DNA from 2 places in the Undibacterium sp. FT79W genome. Region 2 is predicted to be linked to the other one. Evidence: predicted binding sites of a transcription regulator. Region 2 holds the regulator's gene; the other holds the start of a gene.
What was found. Region 2 encodes FliA, which starts transcription of late flagellar genes. Its sites were predicted from a motif close to CTAAAGTTTNNNNNNNNNNNGCCGNTA; they were not measured.
Positions count from the first base shown of each region.

Region 1: the regulator FliA is predicted to act here: its motif matches at 2,932-2,958, upstream of H8K38_RS02925 (DUF5610 domain-containing protein).

Region 1 is NZ_JACOGB010000001.1:672,178-676,669, reverse strand. Features, by position in the region: gene tkt (transketolase) at 1-1,511, opposite strand, end outside; gene H8K38_RS02935 (16S rRNA (uracil(1498)-N(3))-methyltransferase) at 1,692-2,417, shown strand; gene H8K38_RS02930 (DUF3079 domain-containing protein) at 2,478-2,720, opposite strand; gene H8K38_RS02925 (DUF5610 domain-containing protein) at 3,007-3,660, shown strand; gene H8K38_RS02920 (class I SAM-dependent methyltransferase) at 4,076-4,492, shown strand, end outside.
Region 2 is NZ_JACOGB010000002.1:320,236-324,727, reverse strand. Features, by position in the region: gene flhA (flagellar biosynthesis protein FlhA) at 1-21, shown strand, start outside; gene flhF (flagellar biosynthesis protein FlhF) at 18-1,289, shown strand; gene H8K38_RS04635 (antiactivator of flagellar biosynthesis FleN protein) at 1,282-2,127, shown strand; gene H8K38_RS04630 (RNA polymerase sigma factor FliA) at 2,135-2,866, shown strand; gene H8K38_RS04625 (flagellar motor protein) at 2,848-3,594, shown strand; gene motD (flagellar motor protein MotD) at 3,597-4,376, shown strand; gene H8K38_RS04615 (flagella synthesis protein FlgN) at 4,438-4,492, opposite strand, start outside.

The DNA.
Region 1 (4,492 bases), on a different contig from region 2:
ACGTGCTCAACCGATTGATGGGTAGGACCATCTTCACCGAGACCGATAGAATCATGCGTGAACACAAACAGCGTACGGATTTTCATCAGCGCTGCCATGCGGATCGCATTGCGGCTGTAATCAGAGAAAGTCAGGAAAGTCGCGCCGAAAGGAATATAACCGCCATGCAAAGCGATACCGTTCATGATCGCGCTCATACCGAATTCGCGCACACCGTAATTGATATGATTACCGGCCTGATTACCACGTACCGCGACGCATTCTTTCCAGTTAGTCAGGTTAGAACCGGTCAAATCGGCAGAGCCGCCGAGGAATTCTGGCAGCGATGGTGCAAATGACTGAATCGCGTTCTGGCTGGCTTTGCGGGTAGCGATATTTTCTTTTTTCTCGACGCAGGCGGCGATGGCATTTGCCACGACCTCATCAAAATTCGCTGGCAAATCACCCTTCATACGGCGTGTCAGTTCAGCTGCTTTTTGCGGGAATTGTGCGGTGTAAGCAGTGAATTGTGCATTCCAGTCAGCTTCAGCTTTGGCGCCGTCTGCTTTCGCATCCCAAGCGGCATACACATCTGCAGGAATCTCAAACGGTGCATATTCCCAGCCGATATGAGCGCGTACGGCAGCAATTTCTTTATCGCCCAACGCTGCACCGTGCACATTGTGCGTGCCTTCCATGTTAGGCGAGCCTTTACCGATCACGGTTTTGCAGCAGATCAGCGTTGGTTTGGCCGATGTTTTTGCAGCTGCAATCGCAGCATCCACCGCTTTTGCATCGTGACCATCAACGGCGCGGATGACGTTCCAGCCATACGCTTCAAAACGCTTAGGCGTGTCGTCAGTGAACCAGCCTTCTACGTGGCCATCAATTGAAATGCCGTTGTCATCCCAGAAAGCAATTAATTTATTCAGTTGCAACGTACCGGCCAGCGAGCATGCTTCGTGAGAGATACCTTCCATCAGGCAGCCATCGCCCATGAACACATAGGTGTAGTGATCAATCACGGGCAATCCATCCTGATTGAATTCGGCTGCCAATAATTTTTCAGCCAGCGCCATACCGACTGCGTTGGTAATGCCTTGTCCCAACGGGCCGGTAGTGGTTTCCACGCCTGGCGTGACATGCACCTCCGGGTGTCCTGCTGTTTTCGAATGCAGCTGACGGAAATTTTTAATTTCATCCATAGACAGGTCGTAGCCTGTCAGATGCAGCAAGGAGTAATGCAGCATCGAACCATGTCCATTCGAGAGCACAAAACGGTCGCGGTTAATCCATTGCGGATTCGATGGATTATGACGGTAGTGGCCTTTCCACAATGCCACAGCAATATCTGCCATGCCCATAGGCGCACCCGGATGACCGGAATTAGCTTTTTGTACTGCATCCATAGACAAGGCACGAATTGCGCTTGCCATCTTAGTGATTATTGCTGGCTGGAGAGATGAAATCATGGCGATAGAAGGTATAGATGAGGAAACGGGTGTTAGCGAGCGTCTTTGAATAAACGACATTCAAGGCTCTGCAAAGCCCGTTATTTTACCAGAGCACGGCGTCACACAATACAATTGCGACTTTTACATTACCTGCAGAACTTATGGATAGCTCGCATCTGAGTTCGATGACTTAAGAGAGATGGATTGCGTGCGTCCCTGATTTATAATCCTCTTTTGCTCCGTTCCAGCCATTCTTTTATGCCACGTTTTTTCTGCCCTGTTCCGCTTACCGTTGGTGCTGTTATCGATTTGCCGGAAACGGTAGCACATCATGTTTTTGTTTTACGTCTGCAAACCGGAGACACCATACAACTGTTTAACGGCGAGGGCGGCTGCTATGTTGCCAGCATCGTCGATATCACGAAGAAAAGGGCAAGCGCAGAACTGAAAGTATTTTTACCCGAAGAAGTTGAACTGCCTTACAGCCTGACGCTGGCGCAAGCGTTACCGGAAGGCAGCAAGATGGATTGGATCATAGAAAAAGCGATGGAGTTAGGAATCTCGTCGATTCAACCGCTCGCTTCACAACGCTGCGTCGTGCGCTTGTCGGCAGAACGGGCAGAAAAAAAACTCAGTCACTGGGAAGGCATCATCGTCGCCGCTGCCGAGCAATCCGGTCGTAATCGACTTGCGCATCTTTCGGCACCGCTGGATCTGGGAAAATGGCTGGGGCAACAGGATATACATCAACGGATCATGCTTTCGCCGCGCGCCGATCAATCGCTGGCCGAATGGACAAAACATCGCGCTCCGCAGGCGGTCAGCTTACTGATAGGTCCTGAGGGTGGATTTACTGAAGAGGAAGAAGACATGGCGACCAGACAAGGTGTAATCGCATTGTCAATGGGACCACGAATTCTACGCACAGAAACTGCCGGTCTGGCGGCCATCGCGGCGATCAATGCAGCATGGGGCGGAATGTAACCTCAAAAATGTGAGCAATACCAGCTAGTGCTATTTTTATTGCTATTGTTATTGTTATTGTTAAACGCGAGTGTGGATATCGGTGTTCACAGTGGCATCGGCGTTATCGATCTTGTCCGCAGGAACAATCTCGATCACCACCTTCGGTTCCCACGCCTGCCAGTCGTCGCCAAATAATTCAGCAGGATGTGCAGTGCGATCGGCACCATTTCCACAACGCATAGCGTCGGCCGGGCAGTATTCATCACAACCCCAGCAGATACGCTCAGGATTCTTGGGTTGCACAGGAAACTTTTTTGCCATCGTCGCCACCGTTTCAATGCCTTAGTTTCATCTTACCCTGTCCGGCAAGACACTTCCTTGATCCAGGACTAGTTTTGGCGAGCCTCAATCATCTGGTTACAACAAACGCCTTAGCAATCGGGGAAACGAGAGCTTCCATGCGCAAGAGGTAATACGGAGACGATCCACGTTGACACAGCACAAAGTTGCTTAAAAATAAGTCACAAGAAAGTTATAGAAACGGCGTTTTCTGTCGTTAAGCAAAGACAGAGGTATTCGTCTCTGAACTTATTCTGAGGAGCGCAAAATGGATCTGAGTGTATCGGGCGTCAACACAAGTACGCCGACAGTATCTGCAAAACCATCAACGACCGTCAAACGAGCAGATAGTAATGGCGAGAATGCCAGCAATGCTGTCGCGAGCGACAAAGTCAGCCTCGATTCCAGTTCCGCCGCAAAAGACTCGCCAGTCTATGCAGATCCGAGAACCAAGACATCCTCAAGCTCGGATGTTGCCGCTGCAGTCGAAGAAGCCAATCGCAAGGCGCAACAAATCACGGATTTAATTAAATCTGCAGTGCAGCAGCAAGGTTTGCAATTATCCAAAGTTGTCAGCGGCGAACAAAAAATCACTGCGTCGGCCGACGACATCAAGGCGGCGCAGGCAGCGATTGCCGACGGCGGTGAGTTCAGTGCACAAAAAACCGCAGAGCGCATTCTGACCTTTGCCAAAGCCGCCATCGGTGGCGACCCGGCGAAATTGCAGAAAATTCGCGATGCTGTAGAAAAGGGCTTCAAGGAAGCCGCCGATATCCTTGGCGGCAGCCTGCCAGACATCAGTCAGCAGACTTTAAAAGCTGTTCGCGCAGAATTTGATCGCTGGCAATCACAAGGCTTACCGACTGGTGATACGGTCAGTTTATCGTCCCCGGCGCAAGCATCGTCGGACATTAAAAAATAGCATTCATTACATAAAAAAAGCCGCTGCCGTCGAGATGGCGGCAGCGGCTTTTTCTATTCTTTCTTTTGCTATGTCAATACAGCCTCCGGTATAGATTCACATTGGACATGCCAAATGCTTCGCAAGGCTGCCTGCAATCTCCTTATTTCTATTTCCATATACTGGGAGGGAGTATCTTTAAAAACAGGCTGATTGTCCCATTAAAATAGGGGCCTTTAAAATATACTCCCCCCCAATAAAAACTACCGACAGTATCGCCGTATCCAGCTTCCGTGCGGTCGCATCACTCTTACGTTGTTGACGAGAATACACTGAAGGCGACACTTTGTTTGCTACACTGCCGGCTCAGGTACAATCGCGCCCCGGCACGCGACCCAGCGCGCAACATCACTATTCAAAAAATAACAGGCTCAGCATGAATTTACCTTCTCCACAATTGCAATGGACAGAAAACGACGAAGTACGCAGTTGTCGCTGGCATGCTGAGAATGGCACACCGCCACCAAAGCGGGTACAGATCGCCGATGACCGCATGAGCACAGAAGTCGCCTACAAGCTGGCGTGCGAAGGAACCGCCTTGTTGTGGCGCGGCGATTTTCAGAATGCCAAACAATTATTACAGGCGCTCGCCCGTCGCATCGACAAGAAACCCGCTGCTAAAAAAACGAAAGTGGCAGCGACTGCCGCCGACGCCTTCCATTTACACCGTCAGGCTCAATCCCAGCGCGCGCGGGTGCTGGCGATGGTATTGATTCCATTCGAGGCGGATTACCGTATTCCCCTGCGCCGCGCGCCAGATGTTGTTACTGCCTGCACTGAAGCCTATGGCGCA
Region 2 (4,492 bases):
CTTGTTGGAGGGCAATCATGAACGTCAGAAAATTTACTGCTAACACCTCGCGCGAGGCGCTTCGCTTATTAAGGGAAGCATTGGGTGCGGATGCGGTGATTTTGTCCAACCGGAATGTTGACGGTAAGGTCGAGATTATGGCGATGGCCGATGAAGCGATGCAGTCGATCACACCGACTAAGGATGAGCGCCAGATCACCCCCGACCACACCAGAGCGGCGCCATCTCTTCAACATGAAACACGGATATTCACACCGCGCGGCATCGCTGCGGAGCCGCAGGAATATGCTGCAGCTCCGGTTTCTGTTACGGGTGAGTTAAGTGATGTGATGAACGAAATTCGTTCCATGCGCAATATGCTGGAATCGCAACTGGCGGAGTTGTCGTGGGCTAATACGCAAAAACGCGAACCACAGAAGGCGCTGGTGTTGAAAGAGATGCTGGCAACTGGTTTGAGCGCCAGCTTGTCGCGATTCATGGTAGCAAAATTGCCGGAAAATGAAACAGGTGAACAAGGTATTGAATGGATAAAGTCTATTCTGGCACGCAATCTGACGACCATCGATAATGAAAATGAAATTTTAGAAAAGGGCGGTGTGTACGCTCTGGTCGGGCCGACAGGCGTTGGAAAAACGACGACCACTGCAAAACTGGCAGCGCGCTGTGTGATGCGTCACGGTCCGTCGAAGCTGGCGTTGATCACAACCGATGGTTATCGTATCGGCGGCTATGAACAGTTACGAATCTATGGGAAAATTCTTGGTGTGATGGTTCACGCAGTCAAAGATGAGAGTGATTTACGGATTGCTTTGTCCGAGCTCAAGAATAAACATACTGTTTTAATTGATACTGTCGGGGTCAGCCAGCGCGACAAAATGGTGACGGATCAGGTCGCGATGTTGTCTGGTTCTGGCACTGATGTGAAACGCCTGCTGTGTCTGAACGCAACATCGACTGGTGAAACACTGAGTGAAGTCGTGCGTGCTTATCAGGGGACAGGTCTCGCAGGATGTATTCTGACTAAACTCGATGAGGCGGCGACGATAGGCGGTGCGCTGGATATTGTGATCCGCCAAAAGTTAAGTCTGTATTACATTGCGAATGGGCAACGGGTACCGGAAGACTTGCATGTGGCAAACAAGCAGTACCTGATTGATCGCGCCTTTAAGTTGAAACGTGAAACGGCGCCGTTCCGTTACCTGGATGAAGAGCTGCCTTTGCTGATGGCTGGTGTCGGATCTGCTGCAACTGGCGGACAAGCGGCTGCGCGGGAGGTGTCTCTTGGCTAATGTTGATCAGGCAGAGGGACTGCGTCGCATGCTGGCTGGACCAAAGCCGCGTGTATTTACTTTTTTATCAGCGTTGAAAGACAATGAAAAAAGCGAAATGCTGGTGAATCTGGGTGTGTCAGTAGCGCGGCAGGGACAGCAAATTTTGATGGTTGATGCACGTTCGTCTTCCGATAGTGTAGGCGCGTGGTTCAATGCGAGCATAGAGCGCACCTTGTTGGATGTAGCGCAACAACAGCGTACAATGCACGAGGCAGTAAAAATGGTTGCATCTGGCTTGTCAGTATCGATGTTATCGCGTCAGAGGACTGTGTCATCCAGCTTGTCCGCCGAGAATTCGAGACGATTGTCGAGAGTATTTGATCTGGCAGTACATCGTGCCGATATGGTCGTGGTTGATTGTGATATTGATGCGTGCGATGCGTTTCCACTGGCATCTCTGGATGACAGTGAAGTGGTGATTCAGGTTTCTTCAGATCCGTCAGCAATCAAATCTGCGTATGGACTGATTAAGCGTATGAGTGCTCGTCTGGGGCGACGCTCTTTTAGTATTTTGGTGTCCGGTGTATCTGAGAAAGAAGCAATGTTGATTTATACGAATATGGCTCAGGCGTCTCAACGATATCTTGCGGTACCCTTAAATTTCATTGGTTATGTGCCGGATGATGAATTCGTCAGAAGAGCTGCTCATCAGGGGCGGTCAGTGATCGACGCTTTTCCAAAAGCGCGCTCTTCCATGGCTTTTTTTCAACTGGCAGAGCGGCTTGCTGTCAGTGCGCGATCTGCATTGTGTCTGGACAGTGTATCCGGACAACAGGGCATCGCTCTCGGAATCTAATTTGAATATGTACACGGCCAGCGGAAAATCAGATAAAAATTTTCTCCTCAGGGAGCATGCGCCTTTGGTTAAGCGACTGGCTTACCAATTAAAGGCGCGCTTGCCTCCCAGTGTTGAGGTGGATGATCTGGTGCAAGCTGGAATGATTGGTCTGCTTGATGCGATCAGTCGTTACGAAGACACGCATGGTGCGCAATTCGAAACCTATGCGGTTCAGCGGATTCGTGGCGCGATGCTCGATGAGCTACGCAACACCGACTGGTTGCCGCGTGGGGTTCGGCAAAATATGCGGAAAATCGAAAATGCGATGAACCAGATGCAACAAAAACTGGGGCGGCCGCCGACAGAAACAGAAGTGGCCAAGTCGCTTAAGTTATCCCTTGGAGAGTATCAGGGACTTTTGGGAGATAGCGGCGGACATCAGTTGGTGTATTACGAAGATTTCCATGACGCAGAAACAAAAGAGCACTTCCTCGATCATTATTCTTCCGATAGTTCCGGTGATCCTTTGCAGGATCTGTTGAATGACGATTTTCGTGATGCCGTAATCGGTGCGATCGACAGTTTGCCCGAACGCGAAAAATTGTTAATGGGCCTGTATTACGAACAGGAGTTAAATCTGAAAGAAATCGGCGCGGTCATGGGCGTTTCAGAGTCCCGCGTTTCTCAGTTGCATAGCCAGGCGGTTGCACGTATGCGTGCGCATTTAAGGGAGAAAGCGTGGACTGGGCTAGCTTAGTAGGATTTATTCTGGTCGTTGTCGGCATCAGTTCCGGTCAGTTAATGGAGGACGGGCGTCTTTCTTCATTAGTGCAACCAGCGGCATTTGTGATTGTTGCGATTGGTACGCTGGGGGCGGTACTTCTGCAGAGTCGTATGAGTACTTTCCGACGCGGTTTGCGTATGTTGAAATGGGTCATTTCTGAGCCGCAAGACAATAGCCGTAAAAATATTCAGGATGCATTGATCTGGAGTGCGGTTGCCCGGCGCGAGGGATTTTTGAGTCTTGAGCGTTACATGGATGCTTCTGATGACGCCTTTATCAGTAAGGGATTGCGGCTAGTCATTGACGGCGTCGACCCTGCGCGACTGAAAGACATTCTGGACGTTGATATTTCATTGTATGAAATTGAGCAACGTCAGGCCGCCAAAATCTGGGAGGCAGCTGGTGGCTATTCTCCGACCATCGGAATCTTAGGGGCGGTACTGGGGCTGATTCACGTTATGGAAAATCTGACTGACCCTGCGAAACTTGGTGGCGGTATTGCCGTGGCATTCGTGGCGACGATTTATGGTGTTGGGCTGGCTAATTTATTTTTTCTGCCCGTCAGCAATAAGTTAAAAGAAATTATTGGCAGAGAAATTACCCGACGCGAGATGTTGTCCGATATTTTTTATAGCATTGCTGTTGGAGATAGTCCTCGTATCGTGGAAGAGCGGGTTGATAACCACAGTAGTCAGGTTTAAACATGGCAAGAAAAAAATATCACGAAGAGCCAGAAAACCACGAACGATGGATGGTCTCTTACGCTGATTTCATTACCTTGTTGTTTGCTTTTTTTGTTGTTATGTATGCGATCTCTTCGCTGAATGAGGGAAAGTATCGCGTGTTGTCCAGCTCCCTGACTGGCGCATTTAGTAACGACCCTACCTCTCCTGTTGCTGCCGGAGTAACTCCACAGGTGGTGAAGTTAGATCCGCTGCCAATAGTGAAGCGGAAATCAACTGAAAACATACGTAAAGAGCGGGAGGTAATGACAGGGTTAGCAAAAGATGTACTTGCTGCCCTGGAGCCCTTGGTCAAGGAAGGTAAAGTCAGAGTGACGCAAACTGCCAGGGGTGTGACGATAGAAATCAATGCAAGTTTGTTGTTTCCACCTGGCGAAGCTAAGTTAAACGCAGACTCCGTACAGGCACTGACCGCAATTGCTTCTGTATTAAAATTAGACAATCATGCAATTCAGGTCGAAGGACACACGGATAATGTACCAATCAAAAATCCGGTTTTTCCCTCGAATTGGGAGTTATCAGCGGTTCGGGCAAGTACGGTAGCGCGTCTTTTAACGGAAAATGGTGTTGATGATTTCAGGGTGACTGCCGTTGGGCAAGGAGCAAAATTACCGGTGGATTCAAATGATACGCCTGAAGGAAGATCGCGTAATCGCCGGGTGAGTGTCACTATCTTATCGGTATTGCCAGAGCCGGTAGTGGATATTCCTGTTGCGACTCAAGCGCCAATTACTCCCTGACAAAGATCGCAATAAAAAAAGCCCCGAACAATCGGGGCTTTTTTTATGTACTTGCGAACGATCAGCGGACAATAAGTCCTTTGGCGGGAGTTGTTCTGATCGACGACTGCCCATTT